Regions from separate parts of the Pseudoalteromonas sp. T1lg21 genome, predicted to be linked through region 1. Evidence: predicted binding sites of a transcription regulator. Region 1 holds the regulator's gene; each other region holds the start of a gene.
The links. Region 1 encodes MetJ, which represses methionine synthesis genes. Its sites were predicted from a motif close to TAGACGTCTAGACGTCTA; they were not measured.

Region 1 (10,894 bases):
GCTTGTGCAACATCGATATCGATTTCTTTATCGTCTAATTGGCCTTCACGTAATTTTTTACGGAATGTTTGACGAGTTGAAGAGTTCTCTTCTGTTTTTGACTCACCAAATGTATCGCGTGCTGGTGGTAAAAGGGCATCTAGAATACGCTCTTCTGCCGCTTCTTCAGCGCGGTGTTTAAATTTTTTGGTTTGCTGTTCACGAGTCATTTTAATTGAGATATCAACTAAATCACGAATGATAGTCTCAACTTCTTTACCAACATAGCCCACTTCAGTGAACTTTGTTGCTTCAACTTTAATGAAAGGCGCATTAGCAAGTTTTGCAAGGCGACGAGCAATTTCTGTTTTACCCACACCAGTAGGACCAATCATTAAAATGTTTTTTGGTGTTACTTCGGCGCGTAGCTCGTCGCTTAGTTGCATACGGCGCCAGCGATTACGTAGCGCGATTGAAACTGCTTTTTTAGCTTTAGCTTGGCCAATAATGTGTTGATCTAGCTCGTGAACGATTTCTCTTGGTGTCATCTCAGACATGGCAGTTCCTATTACAATTCTTCAATAGTTTGGAAATTATTCGTGAATACGCAGATGTTGCCGGCAATAGTAAGGCTTTTCTCTACAATTTCACGTGCACTTAGGTCGGTGTTTTCTAGCAGCGCTGTAGCTGCTGATTGTGCGAAGTTACCACCACTGCCAATCGCAATAAGGTCGTTTTCTGGCTGCACAACATCACCGTTACCTGTGATGATCAATGAAGCGGTTTCGTCAGCTACCGCGAGTAGTGCTTCGAGCTTTCTAAGTGCACGATCACTACGCCAATCTTTAGCCATTTCAACGGCAGCCTTGGTTAAGTTGCCTTGGTGCATTTCTAATTTGCTTTCAAATCGTTCGAAAAGGGTGAAGGCATCAGCAGTACCGCCAGCAAAACCAGCGATTACTTTGCCATTATAAAGACGTCGAACTTTGCGGGCGTTGCCCTTCATTACGGTGTTACCAAGTGAAACTTGGCCGTCGCCACCAATAACGACCTTGTCGTCGCGGCGTACACTTACAATAGTGGTCATGATTATTCCTCATCATCGAGCGGCAAGGCCGCTCGTAAAAAGCGATTGATGAGGTGTTTATATGGGTGAATGAACTAAAATCAAGTCCAAAGCCAAATTCCGCAGCCCATTATTTTGATACGTTTAAGTTTATTCTTATCACTTTCGGCCATACGTTTGGTTTCGTATGGGCCTAAGCGCACTTTATACCACGTACCATTACTGCCTTCGGTGCGTTTAACTTCAGCGACTAATCCAGCAAAAGCGATTTTAGCTTTCAGCGCTTGTGCCTGATCCATAGTTCTAAAAGAGCCGCATTGCATTACATACGGGCCTTTTTGCTCAATTTCTTTTACTTCAACCTGAACTTCGTGGTCTTTAATTTCCTGAATAAATTCAGGAGGCTCAGGGAGTGGAATAACTTCTTCTTCTTTTTTAGTAGGGTTTGCTTGTTGCTCTACTAACTCAGGATCGGCATTGTGTTTGATAAACCACAAGCCATAACCAAACCCGCCTACTAAAATAAGCGCAATTAAAACAAGGAGAACAGGGAAGGGCTTTTTCGCCGGGGCTTGTTTTTTATTATTTCGATTTGCTGGTTTTTTATTTATGTAATCGTGTTGTGCCATGACTCTTAATTGGCCTTTAAATCATATCTATAGGATCAACATCTAAGCTCCAACGCACCTTTTGCGCTAATTTACTGGTGCTTATATAGTCGACCATTTGCGCTAAATATTGGTGTAAGTGGGAGCGTTCCTGCGCCTGAATATGTAATTGAAAGCGATATTTACCTGCCACACGTTCCAGTGGCGCAGGTATCGGACCGAGCAATTGTATACCAGATATGTTCTGGACAGGAACCAAATCAGTTAAAAAATCCACCACTTGATTAATGTTATGCCCTTCTGCACGCACAATGGCCATATTGGTGATTGGAGGTAGTTGGGCATCTTCTCGTTCTGTCAGTGCATAGCGGGCAAAATCCTGATAGCCATTGTTTACTAAGTCTTGCAGTAGCGGGTGCTCAGGAAAGTGCGTTTGTAATAATACTTGCCCAGGTTCACCACTGCGACCAGCACGACCAGCCACCTGCGTGACAAGTTGCGCTAAATGCTCGGTTGCACGAAAGTCGCATGAATATAAACCACTGTCGACATCTAAGATCAAAACAAGGCTAACATCAGCAAAGTGGTGGCCTTTTGCTAACATTTGCGTACCAACAAGAATGCGGGCACCGCCTTGATTGATATCATCAAGGGCTTTTTCTAAGCTGCCTTTACGACGAGTTGAATCTCGGTCGATACGACTAATTGGAATATCAGGGAAGGTTTGCGTTAAAAACTCTTCGATTTGCTCTGTGCCTTTACCATTAGGGAAAATCTGTGTGCTGCCGCAATCAGGGCATTGATGGGGCACCTGATGTTGCTCACCGCAGTGATGACATATCATCTGGCCAATGGCTTTATGAAAGGTTGCACTGGTGCTACAACGTGAGCACTCACTTAGCCAACCACACTCATGACATATAAGAGTAGGTGAAAAACCGCGACGGTTTAAAAACACCATCACTTGCTTACCACGTTCTAAATGCTGGCGCATATAGGCGAGGCTAGCATGGGCAATACCAGCTTGCTCAGGTTGCCCTTTCATGTCCATTAATTGGAACTGGTTAGCTGTGCTGGTTTGGGCCCGCTCAGTAAGACTCAATAACTGGTATTTGTTATTTATTGCTTTATGTAAGGTTTCAAGTGCTGGCGTGGCACTGCCTAAAACCAGCGGGATATTATGCTGATATGCTCTATAAGCGGCTAAATCTCTGGCATGATAACGTAATGTGTCTTGCTGCTTAAATGAGCTGTCGTGCTCTTCATCAACAATGATCATACCAAGTGATAAAAAAGGTAAGAAAATACTCGAACGTGTGCCGATCACTATGGCACAGCTACCTTTTTCACAGAATCGCCAAGTTTGTAAGCGTTCGTTATCTGTTAGAGCTGAGTGCCACAGCATAATGGGGGTATCGGGAAAGCGGCGACGAAAACGGTTGACCGTTTGTGGCGTTAAGCCAATTTCAGGCACTAATACTAAGGCTTGTTGGCCTTTTTTAAGTACTTCTTCAAGGCATTGTAAGTAAACTTCGGTTTTACCACTACCGGTGACACCTTCAAGTAAAAAGCTAGTAAATCCGATGGCTTGATTAATGCTGGTACAAGCAACAGCTTGTTCTTTATTAAGGACGGGTTTGTCACCCACCGTTGGCGCGCGCTGCTGCCACTGATTATCATGCTCGATAAACTGGGTGATTAGTTCTTTATCGAGCAGGCTATCGATGGTTTTTTTTGTAAATCCAAGTGCTTTTAATTCGGTAACCGATGACTTGCCCGATTCGGCTAACTGCTTTAATAAACTTAACTGGGTTTTTGCTTTTAGTGACGGAAGTTTTGCCCCTTTATCAGTTAATTCAACCATATTAATGCTGGTTTTATCTGGGCATTCGCCTTGTCTTAATGCAGCCGGAAGCGCTGTATGAATGGTCTCGCCCAATGGATAACAGTAGTAACGAGCAGTAAATTTCAGGAGTGCTAAATGCTGAGCCGATAAAACTGGGGTCTCGTCTATGATATCGATAATCGGCTTTATTTTGTCAGCAGGTACATCTGTTGATGTTTTTAATGCCAGGACCACCGCTACCTTTTTTTGACTACCAAATGGTACTCGAACGCGCATGCCAGGCTTTAACTCAGGGATATGCAGCAGCTGTTCAACTTTATAATCGAAGGTACGCTGTAAAGGGACTTTTATGGCAACTTCTACAAAGTGCATAACAACTCAACTGAAACAAAGATAGAAAGATAATGTACTAAAATTACAGTTAAAAACCTACCAACAAATTACTGAACAACAAGTCATTTGATTAATTTTTTAGCGAAAGATGCATTTAAAGCTTGTCGCAAGGTCACTTGAGCTATAAAATACGCGGCCTATTAATTGTATTAACTGCGTATGGTGCCAGACTTCGGGTTTGGAGAGCGATACGGCCTTAACTAGAGGTTCCCTATGAAAGAAGGTATTCACCCTAAGTACGAAGCTATCACTGCAACTTGTTCGTGTGGTAACAAATTCGAAACTAGCTCAACTCTTTGTAAAGACATCCACTTAGACGTATGTTCTGAGTGTCACCCGTTTTACACTGGTAAGCAAAAGATTTTAGACACTGGCGGCCGTGTTGATCGTTTCAACAAGCGCTTCGGTGCACTTAGCAGCAAGAAGTAATTTCTGCTGTTTAGTTAAAAGAAGCACCTTTGGGTGCTTTTTTTATGCCTAAAATTCTTAACACTGCCACTCACTCACTCACTCACTCACTCACTCGCTCATCATCTTCACTTATGTATCTTGCATAACTATTTCTGGCTGTTATGCCCATTATGTCGCTAATTTTGCAGACAAAGTGCCACCCCTTGGCTATATTCTTTTTTGTATAAACTTTCATAAAAGTTATTAAAAATAATAAATTTAAATAACTTTGTGAGTAAATGCTGTGAACTTCGTTGAAATGGCTATTTCGGGCTAATTTCGGCTAATTGCAGTGTACGTGCGTATAAAATACAAAAACACGTGCTTAAAAGGTCATAAATAGGTGAATTTTTATGTCTGATTAATCGCAACTATGTGCAGAAATTGTTGGGAAATCCTTTAAAATTAAGCGATATAGCATATAACAGGATAGACCTGATAATACTTGGAATTTTTATACATTACAGGTATCGTACTGATGCAAGCTCTCTCACTTTTTAACTTTTTGCAGGATACTATCGCGTTATGTCAGATTTTCGTGAACAAGCATTACATTACCACGCTCACCCCGTTCCAGGTAAAATTAGTGTTGAACTAACCAAGCCAGCCGAAACGGTTAACGATCTCGCTTTAGCTTATAGCCCAGGTGTGGCTGAACCAGTCCGTGAAATTGCTGCTGATCCAGCAAATGCCTATAAATACACAGGCAAAGGCAACATGGTTGCGGTTATTTCAAACGGTACCGCAATTCTAGGTTTAGGTAACTTAGGCCCGCTTGCATCAAAACCTGTAATGGAAGGTAAAGCGTTACTATTCAAACGTTTTGCAGGCCTTGACTCAATTGATATTGAAGTTAAACACCGCACAACAGAAGATTTCATCAATACGGTTGCAAATATCGCTGATACGTTTGGTGGTATCAACCTAGAAGATATTAAAGCTCCTGAGTGTTTTGAAATCGAAAAAGCACTTATTGAACGCTGTAGTATCCCAGTTTTCCACGATGACCAACACGGTACAGCGATTGTTACTGCGGCAGGTATGCTTAATGCCCTTGAAGTTCAAGGTAAAGATATCGAAGATGCCATCATCGTGTGTTTAGGTGCTGGTGCTGCAGCCGTTGCCTGTATGGAACTACTTATTAAGTGTGGCGCACTGCGTGAGCATATCTATATGCTTGACCGTAAAGGTGTGATCCATACTCGTCGTGATGACTTAAATGAGTACAAGCAATTATTTGCTAACAACACTGATAAACGTACGTTGCAAGACGTTATTGCTGATGCCGATGTATTTGTAGGTGTATCGGGTCCTAACTTATTAACTGCTGATGATCTTAAATTGATGGCAGACAAGCCTGTGGTGTTTGCATGTTCAAACCCTGATCCTGAGATCGCACCAGCGCTTGCACACAGTGCACGTAATGATTTAATTATGGCAACGGGTCGTTCAGATTATCCTAACCAAGTTAACAATGTACTGTGTTTCCCGTTTATTTTCCGCGGTGCGCTTGATGTGCGTGCAACAGCAATTAATGATGAAATGAAGATTGCTGCCGTACACGCTATTCGTGGTATCGCAAAAGAGCCAGTACCAAGTGAAGTATTAAAAGCAGCGGGCGTTGAGTCGCTTGAGTTTGGTGCTGAGTACATTATTCCTAAGCCAATGGATCCGCGTCTTTTACCACGTATTGCACGTGCTGTTGCTGAAGCGGCTATAGAGTCGGGCGTGGCGCAAATCGACATGCCAGAAGATTACATGCGTTAAACTTAATTAGCTCTATTAGCTATAACGCGCAATAAAAAACTCAGCCAAGGCTGAGTTTTTTTATGTCTGTGATTATCGGCAGTTATCCGATGGCCGAAATACTTATTCTGAATCAAGCACTGGGATTTCTAACCCCATTTCTTGCATAATTCTTTTAACTTCTTCAGGTACCTTTTCAGGGTTGTCTTTACGAAGGTCGTCATCATTTGGTAATGGTTGACCTGTAAAAGCATGTAAGAAAGCTTCACACAATAACTCACTGTTCGTCGCATGACGCAGGTTATTGATCTGGCGGCGTGTACGCTCGTCAGTTAATACTTTTAATACGTTAAGTGGGATCGATACGGTAATCTTTTTTACTTGTTCTGATTTTTTACCGTGTTCTGCATATGGGTGAATGTATTCACCGTTCCATTTAGCCATAAGTTGTTTCGTTGCCTCGGTTGTCAGTGATTTACGCCTTATTCACAGCGCAAGATGCGGAAATTCTATCGCTTTAAAAAAGATAGTCAAATACTAGTTATTTAGCCATCTAGTCGTGTAAATGTATAAACTTCTATGTGTGAGCGATAAATGCTTTGACTTCTCATATTTGATCATCTAACCTTTTAGACGTCTAAACATCCAATTAAAGAATAGGTGATGAAATGAGCGAAAAAAATAAAGCGACGATTGCTGTTCGTCACGGCATCGAAGCCGATAAACATCATGGTGCGGTTGTGCCACCTTTATACTTATCAACCACCTATTCATTTGCTGACTTTGATACTAAGCGCCAATATGACTATGGCCGCAGCGGTAACCCAAATCGCGACATTTTAGCTGAAACCTTAGCTGAGCTTGAAGGTGGCGAAAAAGGCATTATCACTGCTACTGGTATGTCAGCAGTACACTTAGCGACCCAATTATTAAACAGTGACGATACCTTAGTGATCCCACATGACTGTTATGGCGGTAGCTATCGTTTATTCACCTCGCTTGAAAAACGTGGTCTATTAAAACTAAGAGTATTGGATTTAACGAATACAGATAATCACCAAGAAATTTTGGCGATTAAACCTAAGCTGATTTGGATTGAAACGCCAAGTAACCCAATTTTGCGTTTAACAGACATTAAAGCAATCACTCGCATCGCTAAGCAGTGCGGTGCTTTGGTTGCGGCTGATAACACCTTCTTATCACCTGCATTACAAAACCCAATTGAGTTTGGTGTTGATATTGTTGTGCACTCAACCACGAAATACATCAATGGTCACTCTGATGTAGTTGGCGGTGCGGTGATTGCTGCAACGCAAGAGCTAGGTGATGAGCTGGCTTGGTGGGCAAATAACATCGGGATTACTGGTGCGCCATTTGACAGTTACTTAACGCTTCGTGGTTTACGTACTTTAAATGTGCGTTTAAAGCAGCACCAAGAAAATGCCTTTGCTATTGCTGAGTATTTAGAAAACTCTCCTTATGTAAGCCAAGTTTATTACCCGGGTCTTGCTTCTCACCCGCAGCATGAGCTTGCTAAAGCACAGCAACGCGGTTTTGGTGGTATGGTGAGCTTTGATATTAAAGGCGACATTAACGATGCAGCAGCGTTTTTAACTAGCCTTAAAGATTTTAGCCTTGCTGAGTCACTAGGTGGGGTAGAAAGTTTGATTTGTCACCCTGCAACAATGACACACGCAGGCATGGAGCCTAAAGCGCGTCTTGAAGCCGGTGTAGGCGATACGCTGATCCGTATTTCTGTAGGCATTGAAGACGTAAAAGATCTCATTGCAGATTTAGACCGTGTATTCAATTTAGTTAAGCCTGGTCAAGGCCAACAAGTTACAAAGGCGGCTGTAGAGCAAACACAGCAAGATATACAGCAAAACGCGTCATTCAAGTTAACGCCAGCACATACGGCATTGTGGTAGAAGAAATGGTAAATATTGTTCATAAATTTGGTGGCTCAAGCTTAAGCTCAGCAGATCGTTATCATGCGGTAGCGAACATTGTTTTAGCGAATACAGAGCAGGGCGACTGCATCGTTGTGTCGGCATCGGGTAAAACAACCGATACCCTAGTGAAGCTATGGCAAAGTTACCAGCAGCAAGATAGCCAAGCTGTTAGCGATATTCTACTGCTTATTGATAACAACCAACGCGCTTTAATTGAGCAGCTACTCACAGGCCAGAATAAACAACAGGCGTTAGCACAGCTAAAAGATGAGCTTGCTGTTTTAAATGAATTAATTAGTCAGCAACAGTTACTTGAAGCCCCTTTACTTGCACATGGTGAAGTGTGGTCAGCACGTTTGTTAGCCGCTTACTTAAATCAGTTAGGTGTCGCTGCGCAAGATGTTGATGCAAGGCAGCTATTTACTTTAAATGATGGCCAGCTTTTACATCAAAAAAATCAGCAGCAATGCACAAGTGCAATAAGTAAATCGCATATCAACGTAGTAACGGGCTTTATTGCCGCAGATTGCCAAGGTAATACGGTAACTTTAGGCCGTAATGGCAGTGATTATAGCGCCACGTTACTGGCCAGTTATACTTTTGCCAAGCAAGTGTCTATCTGGACAGACACGCAAGGTGTATTCAGCACTGATCCTCGTAAAGTTAAAAATGCGGTTAAATACGCCAAGGTATGCCGTGAGCAAGCTAACCTATTAGCGCGCTTGGGCAACCCAGTATTACATGCAAAAACCTTGTCACCGCTAAAAGAAACAGAGATCAAACTTGTGGTTAGAAGTAGCTTTGATTGCGATGCAACGCCAACCGAAGTAGTTAAAGAAGGTTATAGCAAAGCGAAACGGTTTATTACGACCTTAGATAACATCGATTTATTACGGGTTGATAAACTAAGTGGTGGTGAAGTTGGTGAATTAAGCCAGTTAATTCAACACAGCCTGCATCACTTTGTTAAAGAGGGCGATACCTACTTATTAGTGCCTGGTCAAAGTACTCATCAGGTTGTGAGTCATTTAGCGGGCCGTGCAAATATTGTTGAGTCTAATTTAAGTGGTTGTGCAGTGGTAGCACCAACTGCTGATGTTAGTGTTCTTGCAGAGCAAGCAACAGCGCTTTTAAAAGAGCAAAGCATTCATCCACGCTTTGTACAGCAAGACGATAACTATGTGTTGATCTTAAATGATCAGGCAATTGATAGTGATGTTTTGACTTTATTACATGACAAGTTGGTAAACAAAGGCCAAGAGTTGGCCATTATAGTTGCTGGCCTTGGTAATGTAGGCGAAGTGTTCTTAGCGCAGCTCCAAGCTCAGTTTGCTCGTTTATCAGCTCAGTACAAGGTAAAAGTGGTTGCTCTTCTTCGTTCACAGCAAATGCTTTTTAGTGCTAGCGGTTTAAATACCGAAACATGGCAAGAGCAGTGGCATAACGAAGCGCAAAGCTACGACAAGGCAGAATTATTAGCACGTATCAATGAACTTGATTATGAGCATAAAGTGGTGATTGATATCACTGCCAGTGAGGCGTTCAGTCAGTTATACCCTGACTTTGTTGAACTTAACTGTCATTTGATCAGTGCAAACAAATATGCGGGTACTGCCGCGCATAGTTGGTATCAAAACTTACGTACTAATTTAGCTGAGCGAAATCTACTATGGCGCTACAACACCAGTGTAGGCGCAGGTTTACCGATTAACTTTGCTTTAGCTGATTTACAAAATAGTGGTGACAGTATTAACCGTATTGAAGGGGTATTTTCGGGTACTTTATCGTGGTTATGTAGCAGTTACGATGGGAGTGTGCCGTTTTCAGATTTAGTGCTTCAAGCTCAGCAAATGGGTTATACAGAGCCAGATCCTCGTGAAGATTTATCTGGCCGCGATATGCAGCGTAAACTGCTAATTTTAGCGCGTGACTTAGGCCTAGATTTAGAGCTTGATGACATTGCTTTAACACCTCTAATGCCAGAAGCGTTGGCAGCAGGTAGCTGGCAAGATTTTCTTGCAAACAAACAGCTGCTCGATGATTCATGACAGAAAAAGCAGCCCAAGCTGCAGCTCAAGATAAAGTAGTGCGCTACACAGGCGCAATTACACTCGTTGATGGCAAGGTTCAGGCGCAAGTTGGTTTAGTTAATGTTGGCAAAGATGATGTATTAGCAAGCCTTAAACCGGGCGATAACATCTTTGTTATTAATTCACAGTGGTATACAGACAATGCATTAGTGATCCAAGGCCCTGGAGCAGGTAAAGAAGTCACTGCGGCTGGGGTTCATTCAGACCTGTATTGGCTGGTAAATAACCTAAAATAATTTTGCTGATCTTAGTTTAAATAGCTAAGCAAAAAGCGCCCCAAGGGCGCTTTTTAATTGTTTCAAAATAGCAACTCAGTTATTTAGAATAACTCTTCCTCTGTGCTGAGCTTTTCTTCAAACACGTCAGTAGGCTGTGCAAGTACATATTTAGTTGGTGCAGTGCCTTTAATGAAGTACTCAAAACGGCTGGTGTAGTCATTTTTGTGACTCAATAGACCTGTCTCTAAGTCGATACGTACTGATACGAGTCCTTCAGGGAGTTCAATCGGTGCTTCAGGCATGCCATCAAGCGCTGCTCGCATAAAGTCGACCCATGCAGGCTGCGCTGTTTTAGCGCCTGACTCTGCGCCCGAAATCTGAGATTTATCGAGGTTGTTATTGTAAGTTGAACGACCAAGCGTGATGCCTGGATTATCAAAACCAACCCATACAGAGGTAAGCACATTACGATTGAAGCCACTAAACCAAGTATCGACAGAATCATTGGTGGTACCTGTTTTACCTACTAGATCGCGACGATCCAAT
Region 2 (10,894 bases), on a different contig from region 1:
TATCTAATAGTTCATATGCAATTGCTGCGAAATTAGCTGCAATTGCAGGGCTTAAAGCTTTCATTTTTATGTCCTTATAGTTTTGACCTTTGAAATTCTAATCTTCTTTAATCTCTGAAAGATCGAAGTAATCACTTTGTTTTAAAATTTCAAAATCTTTATTCCATCGCCCAATACTTACGGCTTCAAATTTATGACCTTCAACTTTTGTGTTTTCAAATTTAAAGATTATTTTATCACTAGAAATATCAGCAACTAATTGTCCAAGCTTTTTTGCATATTCTTCACGAAAACTAAAACCTGGTAATCTTGCTCCCCATAAGCAGTACTCTTTACTCTTATGTGTTAAAAGAAGTGACTGAGAAGTAAAAATTTCTGCAAAGGGGACTGCGGGTTGGTTAGAGCGAACATTGACTTCTGGAAAATAAAAGCAGCCTTTATCATCGGTATAAGCAAAATCTTCTACATTTTTTCCATCAGAGAAGCGAAGAAACCTTTCTACTTTCACCTTTATTAAAGGTTTGCCATTTTCACTAACTTGACCTTTAACTTCGGGGCATAGATGTACCTTATACGCACCGAAATAGTTACCCAATTTCTTAAATGATTCTAAGAGTGACATTAAAAATGAGCCTTAAAATAGGCTGCGAACTTAACGGAAAGAAGAAGTTGATGATGTTCCTTATCTTGACTCACTATTCACACGCCCTTGTAAATAATGGGTACATCATACATAAATAACCAACAAAAAACAGCTAAGTTAGTACAGTCGTAGAGCAAATATTTATCAAGCTGGCTCATGCTTTGCTAAATCTACCTCAGCGACCGTTTGATTTTTTCCTTGTGATTTAGCGCGGTAAAGTCGTTTATCGGCAATGTTTAAGCAATGATCCATGCTTTCATCAGCAACGCGCACGTACAAGCCAATACTTAAGGTGACATGAAAACGATGCTGACCGCTCGTAAATGGCTTTTCGGCAAGCTTCTTATGGATTTTTTCAGCGACTTTTCTTGCTCTAAGCTCATACCCTGTTGGGATCACAATTAAAAACTCTTCGCCGCCCCAACGGGAAATAACATCGTCTTCTGTGCACACTTCTTTAAAGACATCAGCAAAAAATATTAGCACCTCATCACCCACTTGATGACCGTAGGTGTCGTTGATTTGCTTAAAGTTATCAACATCCATTAGCAAGAACACAGCCCCTTCGCCAAAGCTCTTATCTTGCAAGCACTCAGTTGCGTAGCGACGGTTAGCGAGTTCAGTCATCGCATCAGTACGTGCAAGCTTTTGATTAAGCTTAAGTTGTTCCATTAACTGCAAACTGTATTTGTTGCGGTAATATTCGTAGAAGCCACCCAAAATACATAAAATCGAGAAACACAGCATGACCCGTGTAGGAAAATAATGACTCGGATAACTGTAATAACCAAATTGATCGGTAAAATAGAAAAGCACCGAGATAATACTGGCAAGCAAGATAAGATCGAACGCTCCGCGCTTTAAGCCACGAATAAAAAAGGTCACAGGAGATACGATAAACAACCACAATGGCCCCGTGCCATTACTACCTCCTGATACGATTAAAAAACACATCATCGAATAGAGAGCGTACAGCATAAGTACTGCTATGGTTTCGTCACGATTTTTAATAACGAAAGGTGAGGCAAACACAAAGCCGCCAATAATCAATAAATAGCTAAGGGCATGGTAACCATCTTGATAGCTGGTGATCGCCATTAAAAACGAGGTAATCGAACCAATAAATGCAAAAACACGTAAAAATCGTGCTTTATCTTTGTCACTTGCATTCACTGTATCAATCACAATTTCACCTTAGATTTCTTGATCAATCTCAACAATACCAATCCGCAATAATACTTAATCATTTTGAGGGATTAAACCTGTCGCTAACTGCGTTAAAAATTTCTGATTTAGAACAACTAAATAACGAAATTTTTGCCTTGTTATCAACGAGGTTTTATTGCCTCAAAATAGACCACTTTATTAAGCGAATTGGTATAACTTTAACACAAATATTTAAATTAGAAGGAATTTGCCAGTATTAAAACAATTAAAAAGAAAAAAGTATGATAAAAAATGAGCATAAAAAAACGAGCCATTTGTGGGCTCGTTTTTAATTTAAACAAAAGCTAATAACTAAAGGTTATTATTCTGGTTCATAGCCCAAATTTGGCGACAACCAACGCTCGGCTTCTGCAAGAGTCATGTTGGTACGCTTAGCGTAATCTTCAACCTGATCTTTTTGAATTTGCGCCACTGCGTAGTACTTAGCTTCAGGGTGAGAGAAATACCAACCAGAAACCGCCGCACCTGGCCACATTGCGTATGAACTTGTTAGTTTCATGCCGATACGCTGTTCGGTATTAAGTAACTGCCAGATTTTCTTCTTCTCTGTATGTTCAGGACAAGCCGGGTAACCTGGCGCTGGGCGAATACCTTGGTAGTTTTCACGAATAAGTTCATCATTCGATAGGTTTTCATCTACCGCATAGCCCCAATACTCTTTACGTACTTGCTCATGCAAATATTCAGCAAACGCTTCTGCTAAACGGTCAGCAACGGCTTTAACCATGATCTTATTGTAATCATCTTGCTTAGCATCGAAGGCATCGGCAAGGTCGTCTTCTTCAAGACCACCGGTAACCGCAAACGCACCAAAGTAATCAGGGGTGCCTTTAGGCGCTATATAATCAGCTAAACAGTAGTTAGCAAACTCGGTTTTTTCAGTTTGCTGACGTAAATGACACGATGTAGTTAAAAGCGTTGTACGCGACTCATCAGTGTAAATCTCAATGTCATCCCCTACTCGGTTTGCAGGGAATAAACCAATGACACCTAGAGGTTGTAGTGCACCTGATTGCTCTAGCTCATCAAGCATTGCATTAGCATCAGCGAATAAGCTTTTAGCCTGTTCACCCACAATTTCATCTTCAAGAATACGTGGATACTTACCAGCGATTGACCACGTCATGAAATAAGGTGTCCAGTCGATGTACTGTCTTAACGTCGCAATCGAAACATCTTTAAACTCAGTCACACCCAGCTTTTTCGGCACAGGTGGTGTGTAGTTGTCCCAATCGAGTTTTACAGCGTTGTCGCGAGCACGCTGTAAAGTAACGGGTTTTGAGCGCGGCTTTTTACGTGCTTGTTGTTCACGTACTTTTTCATACTCAGCCTTGGTTTTCTCTAAAAATGCTGGCTTTAACTCTTTTGACAATAAATTAGAAACCACCCCAACAGCGCGGCTGGCGTTATTGACATAAACTACACCTTTATCATACTGAGGCTCAATTTTAACCGCGGTATGCGCTTTAGAGGTTGTTGCACCACCAATCAGTAGCGGTAATTCAAAACCACGACGGGTCATTTCTTTGGCAACATGCACCATTTCATCAAGGGATGGGGTAATAAGCCCTGATAAACCAATAATATCGGCTTTTTCGTCAATGGCGGTTTGCAAAATTTTCTCTGCAGGCACCATCACACCAAGGTCGATAACCTCGTAGTTATTACATTGCAGTACCACGCCTACGATATTTTTACCAATGTCGTGTACGTCGCCCTTAACGGTTGCCATAACCACTTTACCATTGGTTGCGCCCTCTTCTTTTTCAGCTTCAATGAAAGGGTCAAGATAGGCAACGGCGCGCTTCATTACACGAGCTGACTTAACAACCTGTGGTAAGAACATTTTACCTGCACCGAATAAGTCACCAACGACGTTCATGCCGTCCATAAGCGGGCCTTCGATCACTTCGATAGGCTTAGCTTTGCCCTTGCGGCACTCTTCGGTATCTTCATCGATGTATTCGGTAATGCCTTTTACTAGCGCGTGTTCAAGACGCTTTTCAACAGGCCAAGTACGCCATTCTAAATCCTCAACTTTTTCCGCTTGCGTCATACCTGAGTATTTGGGTGCAAGTTCAACTAGTCGCTCACCAGCACCTGGGTCGGTATTGAGGATCACATCTTCCACGGCTTTACGCAGCTCTAAAGGAATATCATCATAAACCGCTAATTGACCCGCATTTACAATGCCCATGTCCATACCCGCTTTAATCGCGTGGTATAAAAACACAGAGTGAATAGCTTCGCGTACTGGGTTATTACCACGGAACGAAAACGACACATTCGATACACCACCCGACACTTTACAGTGCGGTAAGCCTTGCTTAATTCGACGCGTACCTTCGATAAACTCAACCGCGTAGTTATCGTGCTCTTCAATGCCCGTTGCAACAGCAAAAATGTTCGGGTCAAAAATAATGTCTTCAGGCGGAAAACCAATATCTTCAACAAGAATTTTGTAGCTACGCTGACAAATCTCGAACTTACGATCAGCGGTTTCAGCTTGCCCTGTTTCATCAAACGCCATTACAACTGCTGCGGCACCAAAGCGTTTAATTAGCTTAGCTTGGCGGATGAACGGCTCTTCACCTTCTTTAAGTGAAATTGAGTTTACAATGGCTTTGCCTTGAATACATTTTAAGCCCGCTTCAATCACGTCCCATTTCGATGAGTCGACCATGATCGGTACTTTTGAGATATCTGGCTCTGAGGCAATTAAGTTTAAAAACTTTACCATCGCCGCTTTTGAGTCCAACATGGCTTCATCCATGTTGATATCAATCACTTGCGCGCCATTTTCTACCTGTTCACGGGCAACGTTAAGAGCGGTCTCGTAATCTTCTTCCATGATTAAGCGCTTAAACATAGCCGAACCAGTTACATTGGTACGCTCACCGACGTTAGTAAATACAGCAATTTGGTCAGTCATGTCGGTTTCCTAGTTTAAGTTACACGCTTCAAGGCCCGATAAGCGCATACGCACTTCAAGCTCTGGCAATTGACGTGGCTTAACACCACTCAGACCTTTCGCAAACGCCTTAATATGAGCCGGTGTGGTGCCACAACAACCACCTACAATATTAATAAAGCCAGACTTACCCCAGTCGATAATTTCTTTTGCCATTTCAGGGGCTTCTAAATCATATTCACCAAACTCATTCGGTAAACCGGCATTGGGATGCACCGAGGTAAAGGTTTCGCAAACACGTGATAACTCTTCAACATATTGACGCAGTAAATCAGGGCCAAGGGCACAGTTAAGGCCGATTGATAGCGGTTTAATATGGCGAATTGAGTTATAAAATGCTTCTGTGGTTTGTCCTGATAAAGTACGGCCTGAGGCATCGGTAATGGTGCCTGAGATCATCACAGGTAAACTACGACCAGCTTGCTCGAATGCTTCTTCTACGGCAAACGAAGCCGCTTTAGCATTAAGGGTATCAAAGATGGTTTCTATTAAAATAAGGTCAGCACCACCTTCCATCAGTGCCAGTGTTGACTCAACATACGCAGCCACCAGCTTATCAAAGTTGATATTACGGTAACCCGGGTCGTTTACATCTGGAGAGATAGAGCAGGTTTTTGATGTTGGTCCAAGTACACCGGCTACATAACGCGGTTTGCTAGGATCGTTTGCTTCAAACTCATCACAGACGCTGCGTGCAAGTTTCGCTGATTCGAGGTTGATTTCGCGGCTAAGGCTCGCCATATCGTAATCTTCCATCGAAATAGTCGTGGCATTAAAGGTATTCGTTTCGATGATATCAGCCCCCGCCTCTAAATAGGCACGATGAATATCCGCAATGATTTTTGGCTGAGTCAGGCTTAATAAATCGTTATTACCTTTAATAAGTACATGCCAGTCTTTAAAGCGCTCACCGCGATAATCCTGTTCTTCTAATTTATGTTCTTGGATCATGGTGCCCATCGCGCCATCGAGGATTAAAATTCGCTGTTTCAGCGCCTCGGTTAATTGTTCGCGTTTATTCACTGCATTACTCGGCATAGTTGTTAGTCCTTACATCTTGGCTAACTAAGTTAATATCATACGGTGTAGTTTGGTACACATAATAGTTTAACCAATTCGAAAACAATAAAAAGGCATGGCTTTGCCAGGTCTTCGACGGTTCGTTGTCTGGGTTATCGTCTGGGAAGTAATTTTCTGGCTTAGGCGCATCCGCTGATTTTTCTTGGTCGCGCAAATACTCCCCTTTAAGGGTATGTGCATCGTACTCTGGATGGCCAGTAATATACACTTGGCTGCCTGATTTATTTTTAATTAAGTAGGCACCTACTCGCTCAGAACCAGCTAACACCACCAAATCATCGCAGGCAGTGATCTTGTCGATATCAATATGACCATAGCGAGAGTGTGGCACTAAAAAGGTATCATCAAAACCACGAGTGAGTGCTGCATGGTCAAAATAACTTTTATGGGTAAATACGCCGCTTAATTTATTTGGTTTAAGTTCGCGCTTAAGGCCATAGTGATGATATAGACCCGCATGGGCCGCCCAACACGAAAACAGCGTAGACGTAACATGTTGCTCTGCCCAATCTAAAATAACTTTTAGCTCGTCCCAGTAAGCAACTTCGTCATACTCTAAATGAGCAAGCGGTGCCCCAGTGATAATCATGGCATCGTAGTTATTATCTTTCACTTCTGAAAAATAGCGATAAAACGTATCCATGTGCTGCTCAGAGTTACTACTGGTGCGGTGAGTATCTAAGCGCAACAGCTCGACATTAACTTGTAGCGGTGAATTAGCTAACAAGCGAATAAACTGCACTTCGGTTTCAACCTTGTTTGGCATTAAGTTTAAGATGGCCAAACGCATTGGGCGTATCTCTTGCGTTTTCGCGCGACTTTTTGGCATTACAAACACGTTTTCTTGGCGTAACTTTGCAATGGCTGGCAATTCATCTTTTACTGTAATGGGCATAGCTGGCTCCGAGCATACTTATCTGACTGCTAATTATGAACGGATAGTTAGAAATTTCAACCTCTAGATGTTTAGATGTCCAAACGAAATGATCTTTCTGAGTGGTCATTAATTGAAATGTATGGCTTTTTGAGTAAATAACACCTTGATATTAAGCCTATCATAAACGCTGAATTCTGTATTTTGAGGTAGTTTGGGTATACAATACTTGCTGTTAATTTTTATTATAAATTGAAGGCTTCTTTCATGGTGTTACCAGACAAGTTTATATTCTCGATGAGTCGAGTATCTAAGGTTGTGCCACCTAAGCGCACTATCTTAAAAGATATTTCTTTACACTTTTTCCCAGGCGCAAAAATTGGTGTGCTAGGTCTAAACGGTGCAGGTAAATCGACGTTACTGCGCATTATGGCCGGTGTTGACCAAGACTTTGAAGGTGAAGCTCGCCCTCAACCAGGCACTAAAATCGGTTACTTACCGCAAGAACCGCAGCTAGACGAGAACAAAACAGTTCGCGAAACAGTAGAAGAAGCGGTAAGCGAAGTTAAAAATGCATTAAATCGCCTAGATGAAGTATACAACGAGTATGCAATGGACGGCGCTGACTTCGATGCACTTGCGAAAGAGCAAGGCGAACTTGAAGCTATCATCCAAGCACACGATGGTCACAATATCGACAACGTGTTAGAGCGTGCAGCTGATGCATTACGTCTTCCACCTTGGGATGCAAAAATTGAACACCTTTCGGGTGGTGAGCGTCGCCGTGTTGCGATCTGTCGTTTACTACTTGAAAAACCAGATATGCTTATTCTTGACGAACCGACCAACCACTTAGACGCTGAGTCAGTTGCTTGGTTAGAGCGCTTCTTACACGACTACGAAGGTACCGTAGTTGCTGTAACCCACGACCGTTACTTCTTAGATAACGTAGCAGGTTGGATTTTAGAACTTGACCGTGGTGAAGGTATTCCTTGGGAAGGTAACTACTCATCGTGGCTTGAGCAAAAAGATTTACGTTTACAACAAGAACAGAAATCTGAAAAAGCACGTCAAAAATCAATCGCACAAGAACTTGAATGGGTTCGTTCAAATCCGAAAGGCCGTCAAGCTAAGTCTAAAGCACGTATGGCACAGTTCTCTGAGCTACAGCAAAACGATTACCAAAAGCGTAACGAAACGAATGAACTATTCATTCCACCGGGTCCACGCTTAGGTGACCAAGTTATCGAAGTGAAAGGCCTGAAGAAGAGCTTTGGCGATCGCGTATTAATCGATGACCTAAACTTTGCAATGCCGAAAGGCGCTATCGTAGGTATTATCGGTGCCAATGGTGCGGGTAAATCGACGCTATTCAAAATGCTAAGTGGTGAAGAAACGCCAGATAGCGGTGAGATCATTGTTGGTGAAACCGTTGAACTTGCAACGGTTGATCAGTTCCGTGGCGACATGGACGAGAGCAACACGGTTTTCCAAGAAATCTCTAACGGTCAAGACGTATTGAAAATTGGTAACTTTGAATTCCCAAGCCGTGCCTATGTTGGCCGCTTTAACTTCAAAGGTAACGACCAACAAAAATTCGTTAAAGACTTATCAGGTGGTGAGCGCAACCGTTTACACCTAGCGAAGCTATTAAAAGCAGGTGGTAACGTATTACTACTGGATGAGCCAACCAATGACCTAGACGTTGAAACACTACGTGCACTTGAGAACGCTATTTTAGAGTTCCCTGGCTGTGTAATGTGTATCTCGCATGACCGTTGGTTCCTTGACCGTATTGCTACACATATTCTTGATTACCGTGACGAAGGCCAAATTAACTTCTTCGATGGTAACTACACAGAATACGAAGAGTGGTTGAAGAAAACCTTAGGCGCAGAAGCGGCACAACCTAAGCGTATTAAATACAAAAAAATTGGCTAATTAGCTGATATTAAAAAAGCCCCTGTTTAGGGGCTTTTCTATAACTATTAACTTTCATCAGTAATTATCAGCTGTTTTCTCTCATTCATTTCATATTGAACTATACTGTTTAGGCTTAAAAGTATGGAGAATAGAGACATGAATGAACGCAGAGAGTTTTCTAGGGTGCTATTTTCTTGCCCGGCTGTCCTTCATATAGAAGGTAACGACTATCACTGTCAGTTACTTGATCTATCTTTGCAAGGTGCGCTTATTACTAAAAGTGATTCATTTTTAGTACCTATTCATAGTAAAGCTGACTTAATCTTTACCCTGCCAGAGTCATCAATCGAGATTAAAATGCAAGTGGAGCTATGCCATGTTGAGCATCAACATGCAGGCCTTCGCTGTGAACATATCGATATTGATAGTATTACTCACTTAAAACGGTTGATTGAGCTAAATCTGGGTGATGAAGCATTATTACATCGCGAGTTAGGCCATTTAATTCACGCGCCAGAGTAAACTTTTATCGGTAGATTCGTTATGCTGTAGCAAATTCAGCTATTCAATGAGCTATGCAGTTAAATCCCCACTTACCCTTGGTGTATCACCCAAATTACTCGTTTAGTTTCGATCCTAACCATCGCTTTGTGATGAGTAAGTTTGCTTATTTATATGAGCATGTACAAAGCCTTGGATTAATAAATGATAACCTAACTCAACCACTGCTCGGCAGCCCTGAGCCTCTTGAATTAGTGCACTGCGAAAACTATATCCACGACCTTTGGCACAATCGATTAGATGAAAAAGCAATGCGCCGCATTGGCTTACCTTGGTCAAAAGAGCTAATGGCACGTACTTTTACCGCTCCTTTGGGCACCTTGCAAACGGCACGTTTAGCACTTAAACATGGTATTGCTTGCCACTTAGCTGGAGGCACTCACCATGCACATACTGATTTTGGTTCGGGCTATTGCATGGTAAACGACCTCGCGTTTACCAGTGAAACCCTGATAAAAAGTGGTGAAGTGACCAATGTACTTATTTTTGACTTAGATGTTCATCAAGGTGATGGTACCGCTGCGATGTTAGCGCATCAGCCTTATGCTTATACCTGCTCTATTCACTGTGAGAAGAATTTTCCGTTTCGCAAATCAGCCAGTGATTTAGACATAGGTTTAGCGCCGAATGTCGCTGATAGTGAATACTTAGGCGTAGTTGACGATACGCTGAGTTATTTATTAAACACCTTAAACCCAGACTTAGTGCTTTATGATGCAGGTGTTGATGTTTGGCAGCAAGATGGTTTAGGGAAACTCGATATAAGCTGGCAAGGGATTGAGCAACGCGACCATTTAGTTCTCAAGCGTTGCCTTGAGCACAATGTGCCTGTCGCAACAGTAATTGGAGGTGGTTATGATAAGGACCATCGCCGTTTAGCGGCTCGTCATGGCATTGTGGTAGAGCAAGCTGCCCGCTTTTAAAAACGATAAAGAAAAAAGGCCCGGAGGAGACTTCCGGGCCTTTGCTACTGTAACATTGGGATATGTTAGCAACTTTTTTCTAAGTTAAAACAAGTAGCTGTGGAGCTACTGAATGGTAATCTAAAGCCATCGCTATGCTCAAAACCGTGATGTTTACAATTGAAAAAGCAAACACTTGGCGCGCCCAGCCGCTTACATCAATATTGCGACGATAGCCACGGAGCGCCATTAGCAACCACCAAAAACTCGTTGTACAGGCTACAGCCATAAAGGCTAAACCTGTATAACCACTAATGGTTAATAACATCACAACCAACGCATACACGGCGATATATAAAACAATGTGATGCTTTGCCTTCTCGATCCCCTGCGCTACAGGTAACACGGGAATTCTGGCCGCTTGGTAGTCGTTATAACGAAAGATTGCAATTGCATATGAATGAGGCATTTGCCATAGACTAAACATGACCAATAAAATCACAGCACCGGCATCAAACTGCCCAGTCACGGCACAATAACCCACAACAGGCGGTACTGCGCCAGATAAACTACCTACAAAGGTGCCATACACAGAACGACGTTTCATATATAAGCTGTACACACCTACGTAGATGACGTAACCAAAAGTAGCAAATAAGAGTGCCACTACGTTGGTATACACAGCTAATAAACCGAAACCAATAACACCAAGC
Region 3 (10,894 bases), on a different contig from region 1:
CCACAGTGAGCTAATTGCTGATATTTCGATAGGCGCAGGCATCCAGCCCATGAGCGCGACTATAAAGCCAAGCATAGCAAGTTCATACGGCGACGGGCCCACATAGTCAACAGGCGCCATCGGGCCATTATTAATAGCAACAACAAGCGCAGCTAAAGTGGTAACTGTTAGCAACCCCATAATGAGCTTTGAAACATTATCGAGCGCCTTAAAGTGCCCTAATAATAAAATGAGCAAACACACAGCCAAAATCAGCCAACATAATAAGGTTACAGAAATTGTGATAGGCAATGCGTAGTGCAGCAGGCTGGCCGTTAATAATAAAACCCCCGCAGTATTTACTACCGCGGCGACAATATTGAGCGCAATAAAACTATAGAAATACCCCGGCCCTTTTTGCTTGTAACCTTCAACTAAACTTTGTTTGGTCGCAAGGGTGTACTCCATGCCAAATCGAAAGAATGGGTACTTCAATACGTTTACTACAATGATTAGCCAAAATAGCTGCCAGCCGAATAACGACCCGGCTTGTGTTGACGCCACTAAATGTGAGCCACCAATGGCGGCTGTCGCCATTAAAATACCCGGCCCTAATGCATTTAATTTAGATTGCCAATTTGATACTGCTGATTGCATATGCTTTGTGTGTTTTATTCTTAGTAACAAGCAACTTACAGCGTTTTAGGTGAGATTGGAAGCAGAGCAAGTTAGCAAGTTAGCAAGTTAGCAAGTTAGCAAGTTAGCAAGTTAGCAAGTTAGCAAGTTAGCAAGTTAGCAAGTTAGCAAGTTAGCAAGTTAGCAACACTAGACTGTCTACCACTTGTGTCAAGCCGTTGTTTTTAAAATCTGACTTCTAACGACTGATATCTGATATCTCCATGTTTGTTCGGCGTTAAAACGCCTCCTACGTCTCGTATCTCGCAAACTTTCCCCTTTACTCTTTCTAACTCATTAACTTTACTCTTTCCCCTAGCAACTCGCTAACTTTTGGAACTTCAATCTGACGGCTAAATATTAAAACCAAAAAAGCCAAGCGTTTCGCAACGGTTGGCTTTTTCAGATTTAGTTTTAAGTCTTGCCGCTTAGGCTAGCGCTCTGTGATTAGGTCAGGTTCATTTCCTGAATGATTTCGTGGGCAATTTCCGGTGTAGTACTGACCGGCTTTTCGTGTAGTTTGGCTTTCATTTGCCCTTTACGATGTTTCAGTGATGCATCAAGTTTTTTTGCAGCATTTGCAATTGCTGGGTACATCACCTCGTCCTCACCTTTTACTGATAAACGCGCACCTTCATAGGTTGTGCTGATCTCAGCTTGGTGTTTGTGATGTTCTTTTGAAAGAATAATATCAAGTGATATTAATGATGGAAAATGGCTAGCAATTTTCGAGAATTTCTCGTTGATATGAGCTCTAACAGCCTCAGTAACGTCAACATGATGACCAGAAATATTAATCTTCATAGGGTATCCTTTTTTCTTGTTACCTCATAATCAGTATTGGGGGCGAATTGAATTAACACAAGCAAAAATTGCAGATATTTAGTAATTGATTGTAACCATAGATGATTTAGATCATGCGTTGCGGATAAAATATGCAAAAGCCCGCAGTACACGGGCTTTTCAGAGAGGTTAACAACTGTTCATTAACTGTACGAACAACAGTAATCTGCAAACTCGCTCACTTTTACTTTAAAGCTCACATTCGCATCAACTGTAAATGACTCCCCTGCTTGCATCGTTTGCCATTCGCTCTCACCGGGTAATAGCACTTGCCAACTGCCACCGTTAAGCTCCATCAACTCTTTTTGGCTTGTTGCAAACTCAAACTCACCCGGTTGCATAAAACCTAACGTTTTCGTGCTGCCATCAGCAAATACCACAGTACGGCTAGACACTTTACCGTCAAAATACACATTGGCTTTTTTCAGCACACTTACATTATCAAACTGAGACATCCTCACTCCTGTTGTTTTGTTATTAAACTACAGACATTGCCAGTTGTCTGTTTAGCATTCAAGGGGGACTGAGTGAGAAATAATCAAGTCGGGTTAGCTGTAAGCTGTCAGTTTTGAGCAGCTCGTGCAATTGTGGTAGGTCGTGCTTTAGCGCGTCAAGTTAAACACTACGAGAAAGAATATCTATGCAGAGTCATGAATTCTGAGCTGTAATAAATTGCAATTCTCATTGTTTTAAGAGGTATAGATTTTGTTATCTTCGTATGAAGTAAATTAAGACCCCCAAGATTGTTTTTTAGCTATTTCATAGAAACAAATTAGGCTATCTTCTTCACCCTTTGTTAATCGTTTAAATACTTTTGTACATGGAAAAAGCCAGTTATCACCACTTTGAATTCCTAACGTTAACAATTGATCGTTATAACCCCAGACACCACCGTGCTCTTGGATGAAAACTTCACCAATGTATGCACCTAACACCTTACTGATAGTTTCTATTTCATCGTCACTTGGGCTGTCATAGAACAATTTAGATAAAAAACTCCTAGGTATACTGTCATATAGTTTTGACACTATGAGTTCAACTTTTTCAACACTCGACTCCGTAAAATCTAGTGTTATATCAAAATGACACTTAGCGTAATCAACAGCATCTAAAGAATATGCTTCCATCATTGCTGAGATTGTAGGTTCTTCCATTGAGATCTCTAAAGAGATTTAAAAACTTGTTTTATAAAATAATTTACTACGAAGTAGATAACAATACTTACAGTCATTACTAAAGCCAATGAGGGCAGGCCAAGGGGTATTGCTTCAGCTCTTGCATCACCAAAATCACACGCCCCCCAATCTGTTAAGCTGCCACTTAACTCTAGGCATCTATCACTTCTTAGAAAGTCCAATAGCTTGAACCCGACAAGCAAACCTATTAGCGAAGAGATTGAAGAGATTATTCTTTTATGTGATTTTTCATGATGAAACACACCAACCTAACTATTGGGGGTTAACCTTGATTCGTTGTTTGTACGCCTAAGCCATACAAGGTTTGGCGGATATTACATTTAAGCAATACCACGAATGATATCCAGTTTATTTTCTGGTGCATCAACAGACATAAAATTAGGAATAGTCGATTCGGTTCTTCTTGGCCGTTCAAGAAATTGTACTGGCCATTCAGTGACCCTTTCTACTTTCACATGCTTATACTGCCCTGTTGATGGCTCATCTATATATTCACGCTGGAGAATTAATGCTAATGGCTCTTCAGCTCCAGGTATGTCATTACTACATTCCAGTGCTTCTTCGTAAGTGTCGAAAGCATAGTAATAATCGCTCCCCTCTTCTAAATCAGGAGCACCGTTATGAGGGTGGCACCAAACTCGATATTCTAGTACCTCATCCCACACGTAACCACCACCAGATTTTGCCAAACCAGCATATTCGCCGACTTTATTAGGGTCCAACACTTTTGGATAACTTTTCATAACCATCCTTGAGCAGAAAATATAAGTAAAAAACAAATAGGCGTTTTATCGCGGCTATTTTTGCTTGTTTTATAGCCTATTAATATCAAAGCTATTGGTTAATAGCTAGACACAATTTTCGCGCGAAATAAATTTCACGCTTACGGTGAGTTTTTTTTTAAACTGATGGCTGACGGCTGAAAGCTGCAAAGGTGTTGGGTTTCACTCCGTTCTACCCAACCTACCAGTCAAACACAAAAAAGCCCGCGCTGTGCTTACACTGGGCGGGCTTTTAAATTTTAGTGGCTAAAGCTTAGAACAAAGCGTTTGCTTTGTTTACGATGTTTTCAACAGTGAAACCAAAGTGCTTGAATAGCTCATCAGCAGGAGCAGACTCACCGAAGGTAGTCATACCAACTACTGCGCCATTTAAACCTACATATTTGTACCAGTAGTCTGCGATACCCGCTTCGATTGCTACGCGGCGCGTAACGCTTGCTGGTAGTACACTTTCTTTATATGCAGCGTCTTGCTCATCAAATAAGTCTGTTGAAGGCATAGATACCACACGTACTTTTTTACCTTGTGAACGAAGTTCGGCAGCGGCATCTTGTGCAAGCTGTACTTCAGAACCAGTTGCAATAAGGATAAGCTCTGGCTCACCGTCACAGCTAAGTACGTAACCACCTTTTTTCACATCGACTAACTGCTGTGCAGTACGCGCTTGTTGCTCAAGGCCTTGACGAGTGAAAATGAGTGACGTTGGGCCATCTTTACGTTCAATAGCTTGTTGCCATGCAATAGCAGACTCAACTTGGTCACATGGACGCCAGTTCACTAGATTAGGCGTTAAACGCATGCTTGCGATTTGCTCTACTGGTTGGTGCGTTGGACCATCTTCACCTAGACCAATTGAATCGTGTGTGTAAACGAAGATGCTTGGCTGCTTCATTAATGCCGCCATACGTACTGCGTTACGTGCGTATTCCATAAACATTAAGAATGTAGCACCGTAAGGAATAAAGCCTTTATGTAGTGCAATACCATTCATAATCGCTGACATACCAAATTCACGTACACCGTAGAAAATGTAGTTGCCGCTTGCGTCGTTTGCTTCTAAGCCTTTTGAACCATCCCAAAGCGTTAAGTTAGAACCAGCAAGGTCAGCAGAGCCACCCATGAATTCTGGTAGTAACGGACCAAACGCATTTAATGCATTTTGTGATGCTTTACGTGTTGCAGGGTTTGCTGGGTTTGCTTGTAGCTCTTCGATGTAAGCTTGTGACTTTTCAGCCCAATCAGCTGGTAACTCACCATTGGTACGGCGAGTAAACTCAGCAGCAAGTTCAGGGTATGCACTTGCGTAAGCGGCAAACTTTTCGTCCCAGCTAGCTTCTAGTTGCTTACCTTTTTCTTTGCCATCCCACTCGCTGTAGATATCAGCAGGGATTTCAAATGCTTCGCCAGTCCAACCTAGGAACTCACGAGATGCTTTGATTTCGTCTTCACCTAGTGGTGCACCGTGACAGTCATGGCTACCTGATTTATTAGGTGAACCGTAACCAATGATTGTTTTACAACAAATTAATGATGGCTTATCAGTGATGCTACGCGCTTCTTCGATAGCGGCGCGAATTGCATCTGGGTTATGACCATCTACATCGCTTACTACGTGCCAGCCGTATGCTTTAAAGCGCGCTGGCGTGTCATCGCTGAACCAACCTTCTACTTCACCATCAATTGAGATGCCGTTGTCATCCCAAAACGCAACTAGTTTACCTAGGCCTAATGTACCCGCTAATGAACAGGCTTCGTGTGAAATACCTTCCATTAAACAGCCATCGCCCATGAATGCATACGTGAAGTGGTCAACAATATCGTGACCTTCACGGTTAAACTGTGCAGCAAGCGCTTTTTCGGCAATTGCCATGCCCACAGCATTTGTGATCCCTTGACCTAATGGGCCCGTAGTAGTCTCAATACCCGGTGCATAACCATATTCTGGGTGACCCGGTGTTTTTGAGTGCATTTGACGGAAGTTTTTAATTTCCTCTAGTGGTAAGTCATAGCCACTTAAGTGCAGTAGAGAATAGATCAGCATTGAACCGTGGCCGTTAGAAAGAATAAATCGATCTCGGTCTGCCCACTCTGGATTTGTTGGATTATGCTTTAGATAATCGCGCCATAGTACTTCTGCGATATCTGCCATGCCCATAGGGGCCCCAGGGTGACCAGATTTGGCCTGTTGTACTGCGTCCATTGATAAGACGCGAATAGCATTTGCAAGTTCTTTGCGTGATGGCATGAATTCTCCTACCTTTATGTATTTGCGCTGGTTGTGTATGAAGCCCCATTCTTACTTATTGTAAGGGTACAGTGCAATTAAAAATCCGCATTAAATGCACCAATTATGGGCGTTTATTAAGAACAATACGTTATTAGTAATTTTAAATGGACGTCTAGGCGTAAAATTACTATGCAAACATATTTGTTTTAGATAAAATACGCCCCTTAATTTTTTAGCGCTATTACCGACGTTTGTGAAGCGCAATATTTGTGAGCAGAAATACAATGGCAAAACATTTATTTACTTCTGAATCTGTTTCTGAAGGTCATCCGGATAAAATCGCGGACCAAATCTCTGACGCGGTTCTAGATGCTATCTTAGAGCAAGATTCTCATGCCCGTGTTGCATGTGAGACTTACGTTAAGACTGGTATGGTTATGGTTGGTGGTGAAATCACTACTAGCGCTTGGGTTGATATCGAAGAAATCACACGTAAAACAGTACGTGAAATCGGTTACACACACTCAGATATGGGTTTCGATGCTGACTCTTGTGCAATCCTAAACACTATCGGTAAACAATCTCCAGACATCAACCAAGGTGTTGACCGTGCTCGTCCAGAAGACCAAGGCGCTGGTGACCAAGGTTTAATGTTCGGTTATGCATGTAACGAAACTGATGTTTTAATGCCTGCACCAATCACTTATTCACACCGTCTAGTTCAGCGTCAAGCTGAAGTTCGTAAGAGCGGTGAGCTTAACTGGTTACGCCCAGATGCTAAATCTCAAGTAACATTTGCTTACGAAAATGGTAAGCCTGTTGGTATTGATGCAGTTGTTCTTTCAACTCAACACTGTGATTCAATCTCACAAAACGACTTAGTTGAAGCGGTAATGGAAACGATCATTAAGCCAGTTCTTCCAGCTGAGCTTATCTCTAGTGCAACTAAGTTCTTCATCAACCCAACTGGCCGTTTCGTAATCGGTGGTCCTATGGGTGACTGTGGTCTTACAGGTCGTAAAATCATCGTTGATACATACGGCGGTATGGCTCGTCACGGTGGTGGTGCTTTCTCTGGTAAAGATCCATCAAAAGTTGACCGCTCAGCTGCATACGCTGCACGTTACGTTGCTAAAAACGTGGTTGCTGCTGGCCTTGCTGACAAGTGTGAGCTACAAGTTTCTTACGCTATCGGTGTTGCAGAGCCAACATCTATCAGCATCGAGACATTTGGTACTGGTAAATTAGAAGAAGCACGTCTAATCGAATTAGTACGTGAGCACTTCGACCTACGCCCTTACGGCTTAATCCAAATGCTTGATCTTGAGCGTCCTATCTATCAACCGACTGCGGCTTACGGTCACTTCGGTCGTGATGAGTTCCCTTGGGAGCGTACAGACAAAGCAGACGCACTTCGCGCAGCTGCTGGCCTGTAATAGGTTAGATAAAATGAAAAAAGCGCCTTTCGGCGCTTTTTTTATGTCTGATTTAAAGGTAGGTTACTATTTTTTCGTAAACAGCCACACCCCATACCAAAGCAAGAATAAGCAGTGACAATGTTACTGCCGCAGAGGCCATATCTTTAGCACGACCCGATAACACATGGTACTCAATCCCTACTCGGTCAGTCAGCGCTTCTATCGACGAGTTAAGTAACTCGACAATTAACAATAATAAATAAGGAATAAACAGTACTAGCCAATGATTTAATGACTGCGCAAGTACGACAGATAAGGGTAATAAACACACGCCTAGATAAATTTCAGAACGAAATGCAGACTCTTCTTTAAATGCCGCTTTAAAACCTTTAATAGAACATTTTGTTGCTTTTAAAATACGCCCAAAGCCCATGCCATTTGGCTTATTAACTAAGGGAATTTTTGGCTCTTTCATGGTAACCCTTCAAAATCGCAATTACAGCGATGATATGTGTAAATCTAAGCGATGTCACCCGATGATGAGCTAATTTAACGGCTGACACGTGCCGGGAATGCTGCGTGTATTCGCTCTAGAAAACTGATTGTTGGTTAATTGTTCTCTCAGTGCTTGCAGAGTTTTATAAACACTTTTTAACGACACTTTGTTACTTAACCAATGCGGAATGGAACCGCTTGGATCAGCATAGGCTTGATGGCTCACTAACAAGTTACTTTGTTGCTGTTCTAAGCGCCAATAAGCGGTGAGATCTTTGATGCGTACAAGCCCTGCAACTTCGGCTTTTGCATAAGGCTGACTTTTGATTTGTAACTCGGTTTTGTGCTCATCTAAAGCGTGATAACAAGAATAACTCACCAAGTCACGGTCTGACACCGGCCAAGGTGAATTAAAATGAGTATAAACAAGGGTTTCTGAGGGACTTAAGCGCTCCATTAGCGTCACGCTTTTGACATTCTCAAGCCAGTTAGCAGCGTTGTCGGTATCACTGAGCAATGCCATAAAGTCACTGGCTTTGGCATTTTTCACCAGCACAGAAGCTTTAATTTCAATAATACCGGTTTCATGCTTTTTATAGCTTACGGTGATGTCGTCTTGCTGTTTGTAGGTTTGCCATTCAATAGGGTTAGCCCAGGCTGATATACTCAACCAAGCTAACCCCATCCATAGGCAAAAGCGCATTTACTTACAGCCAATAGGGATCAGTATTAAATGAAGCGTGACGGCTTTGCTCCATTGCACTAACTAAAAACTCTGACTTTTGATCAAGCCATGCTTGAATTTTTGCCAGCTCTAAATCGTCTTGTCCTGCGCATAACTGCTTTAGATACTCAAGCGTACTTAACTCGTAAATACCATGAGAGATATCGACCCATGGCATACGAAACTCGTTTCTGTCTTCTTTATCGAACAAAGCACCTAAACAGTTGCCACTAAGCAATGAGTTTTCTAAGCGAGTGCGCAGTGATAAATAGTCTTTATCGGTAAATACTTGCTGCTCAGGGATAAGCTCATGCATGTCGTGCCAATCTTTGGCAAATAAACGCTTAGCAATATCGGCAACCGGTTTTTCTGCTGCCTGAAACTCAGCTTGCCCCCATGATTTACGCCATTGCTTTTCAATTAACCACGTTGTTAATTGCAATAGTAAGCGGTTATATCGGGTGCTATGGAACAGAGTTTCGATATCTTCAATGCTTGGCTGTAACTCTTTTAAGTCATTAATAACTTGCGTGAGCTCAGGCGCACTGTTGATTTTTTTGTAGTATGCGTGACGCTTTGATGTATAGGTTTTTAGTTGAATTGCGTTTTCAACCCACGCTAATTCGCTCAATAACCACTTTAACTCTGTGCGCAATGAGTCGGTGTCGTCTTTACTGACAATGTCATCAAACAGCCAAAACGTATGGCGAATTAAACGAATACCGTCTGTGACACGCTTAAGAGTTTTTAGACTAGGTTTAATGAAGTAACAGGCCTCATGTTTTTGCACAAATCGAATCGCGTAGTTGATACTTTCTACCAGCGCTTGCTCTTGTGTGGCATCGCTTTTTAGCGGCACAAAACCAATTGATTTACTTGCTTTTAATGGTTTGTCATCCGCAAGGCGATAGCCCCGTGCTGCTTTAGAATAAAGCCCTAAGCGAACATGGCTTTCACTAACCAATTTATCAGCCAGTGCAAACAACTCACTACGACTACCTTCGATTAGTTCGATTTCAAGTTCAGAAATTGGCTCAACCTGACCCGATGCCGCAACTTCACCTTTATCTAACACCACTTCAATTTTTGCACCGTTATTAGTTTCAATTAACCAAGTACGGCGAATAAAGTTAGTGCTAAAAATTGGGTATAAATTCTCTGCAATAGCACCCACTTGCATACCATGAGGCCAAATAGCAGCATCAAATGCGAGTAAATCTGGGCGGTTACCTGTTAGTGGTAAGTTGTATTCTGGGCGTTGATGTAAGCCACCAACGACTTCGCCAGCAAGCTTAATCGTTTGCTCACACTGGTTGTCACAACAGCGAGTACGTAAGCCAATATCTAAAGCACGTAATTCTCGGCTTGGCGTATCGTAATAAGCATTTTGTAAGCTGCGCGACGGTTTGTTGGTAACGGTTTTTGCAAATTGGGTAATTAATGCGGGGATCAGTGGAACAACGGCATCTGACACCAAAAACTTCAGTTCTATCTCAGTATCCATTCGTTTTGCGGAGTACATTTAAAATAAATAAGTGATCAAAATAAACAAAGCAGCTACTTAATGCAAATTTTTTCCTGATTTTTGCGACCAAGCTCATCCATGGATTACAATATCAGCCTTGCTATTAATAGTTGAAATCCCTACTATCTCTATACATAAAGAAATTATAAATTTAGCCACTTCTAGGCAAGATCACATTAACAAGGCAGATTGATGTTAAAACAGTGTATTTTTGGGTTGCTCCTTGCGGCCACCTCTTTTATTAGCTACGCAGAAGAAGCGCCAAGCAGCGACAGCCAAAACACCGCCTACATAGTCGATAACCTGTACACCTTTATGCATTCAGGTCCGAGCAAAAACTACCGCATTTTGGGTTCAGTTGATGCGGGTACTCAAATTGTGTTGTTATCAGGTGAAGATAACGGCTACTTTAAAATTCGTGACGATAAAGATCGCGAAGGCTGGGTTGAATCAAAATTCATCACTGAAAACGCCGGTATCCAGCAACAATTTCAGGCATTGAATAACGACATGACGGTAATGCAAGAGCAACTTCGTCAGGCTGAAATTGAACTGCCACAACTTCAAGAACAGAACAAATTACTAACAGAGCAAAACGCAGCCCTGAGTGAGCAAATCGAAACGCTAAAAAATACCATTGAATCTGAGCGTAACGCTAAGCAAACAGCAAGTGCAAAAGAGAAACGCCAGCTACTTACTTATGGCGGTGCAATTGCATTTATAGGCTTACTGATAGGTATTATCTTAACGGTGGTGTTATCTCGTCGTAAACGTTACGACGGCTGGGCATAAGCTACTAAATAGTCATTAAAAAAGCACCTGTTGGTGCTTTTTTTGTATCTATATATCGAATCTTAATCCGGTATCTTGTTTAATTTTTTCGATCACCATATAGGTGTGGTGTGTCCCCACCCCCGGAATATCCACTAAATCACCCAATACTTGGCGATATTCATCCATATCTGAGACTCGTACTTTTAATAAGTAGTCATAGCCACCAGCCACCATGTCGCATTCAACAACTTGAGGA

Region 2: the regulator MetJ is predicted to act here: its motif matches at 6,881-6,898, upstream of C2M25_RS14205 (homoserine O-succinyltransferase).
Region 3: the regulator MetJ is predicted to act here: its motif matches at 5,868-5,885, upstream of metK (methionine adenosyltransferase).

The regions. Positions count from the first base shown of each region.
Region 1 covers NZ_PQBX01000080.1:22,679-33,572, forward strand. Annotated here, with positions in the region: gene hslU (HslU--HslV peptidase ATPase subunit) at 1-536, opposite strand, end outside; gene hslV (ATP-dependent protease subunit HslV) at 548-1,066, opposite strand; gene C2M25_RS21155 (SPOR domain-containing protein) at 1,147-1,674, opposite strand; gene priA (primosomal protein N') at 1,691-3,871, opposite strand; gene rpmE (50S ribosomal protein L31) at 4,106-4,321, shown strand; gene C2M25_RS21170 (malic enzyme-like NAD(P)-binding protein) at 4,868-6,109, shown strand; gene metJ (met regulon transcriptional regulator MetJ) at 6,212-6,532, opposite strand; gene metB (cystathionine gamma-synthase) at 6,757-8,016, shown strand; partial or broken gene metL (bifunctional aspartate kinase/homoserine dehydrogenase II) at 8,022-10,366, shown strand; gene C2M25_RS21190 (penicillin-binding protein 1A) at 10,450-10,894, opposite strand, start outside.
Region 2 covers NZ_PQBX01000060.1:66,637-77,530, reverse strand. Annotated here, with positions in the region: gene C2M25_RS14235 (lipase family protein) at 1-64, opposite strand, end outside; gene C2M25_RS14230 (DUF6795 domain-containing protein) at 98-622, opposite strand; gene C2M25_RS14225 (GGDEF domain-containing protein) at 788-1,828, opposite strand; gene metH (methionine synthase) at 2,172-4,802, opposite strand; gene C2M25_RS14210 (homocysteine S-methyltransferase family protein) at 4,812-5,879, opposite strand; gene C2M25_RS14205 (homoserine O-succinyltransferase) at 5,869-6,816, opposite strand; gene ettA (energy-dependent translational throttle protein EttA) at 7,063-8,736, shown strand; gene C2M25_RS14195 (PilZ domain-containing protein) at 8,875-9,240, shown strand; gene C2M25_RS14190 (histone deacetylase family protein) at 9,294-10,202, shown strand; gene cyoE (heme o synthase) at 10,282-10,894, opposite strand, start outside.
Region 3 covers NZ_PQBX01000056.1:594,640-605,533, forward strand. Annotated here, with positions in the region: gene C2M25_RS12930 (NRAMP family divalent metal transporter) at 1-636, opposite strand, end outside; gene hpf (ribosome hibernation-promoting factor, HPF/YfiA family) at 1,102-1,458, opposite strand; gene ppnP (pyrimidine/purine nucleoside phosphorylase) at 1,641-1,952, opposite strand; gene C2M25_RS12945 (hypothetical protein) at 2,226-2,651, opposite strand; gene C2M25_RS12950 (GCN5 family acetyltransferase) at 3,014-3,436, opposite strand; gene tkt (transketolase) at 3,729-5,720, opposite strand; gene metK (methionine adenosyltransferase) at 5,987-7,138, shown strand; gene C2M25_RS12965 (diacylglycerol kinase) at 7,191-7,595, opposite strand; gene C2M25_RS12970 (START domain-containing protein) at 7,665-8,285, opposite strand; gene C2M25_RS12975 (CYTH and CHAD domain-containing protein) at 8,323-9,843, opposite strand; gene C2M25_RS12980 (TIGR04211 family SH3 domain-containing protein) at 10,057-10,656, shown strand; gene C2M25_RS12985 (winged helix-turn-helix transcriptional regulator) at 10,705-10,894, opposite strand, start outside.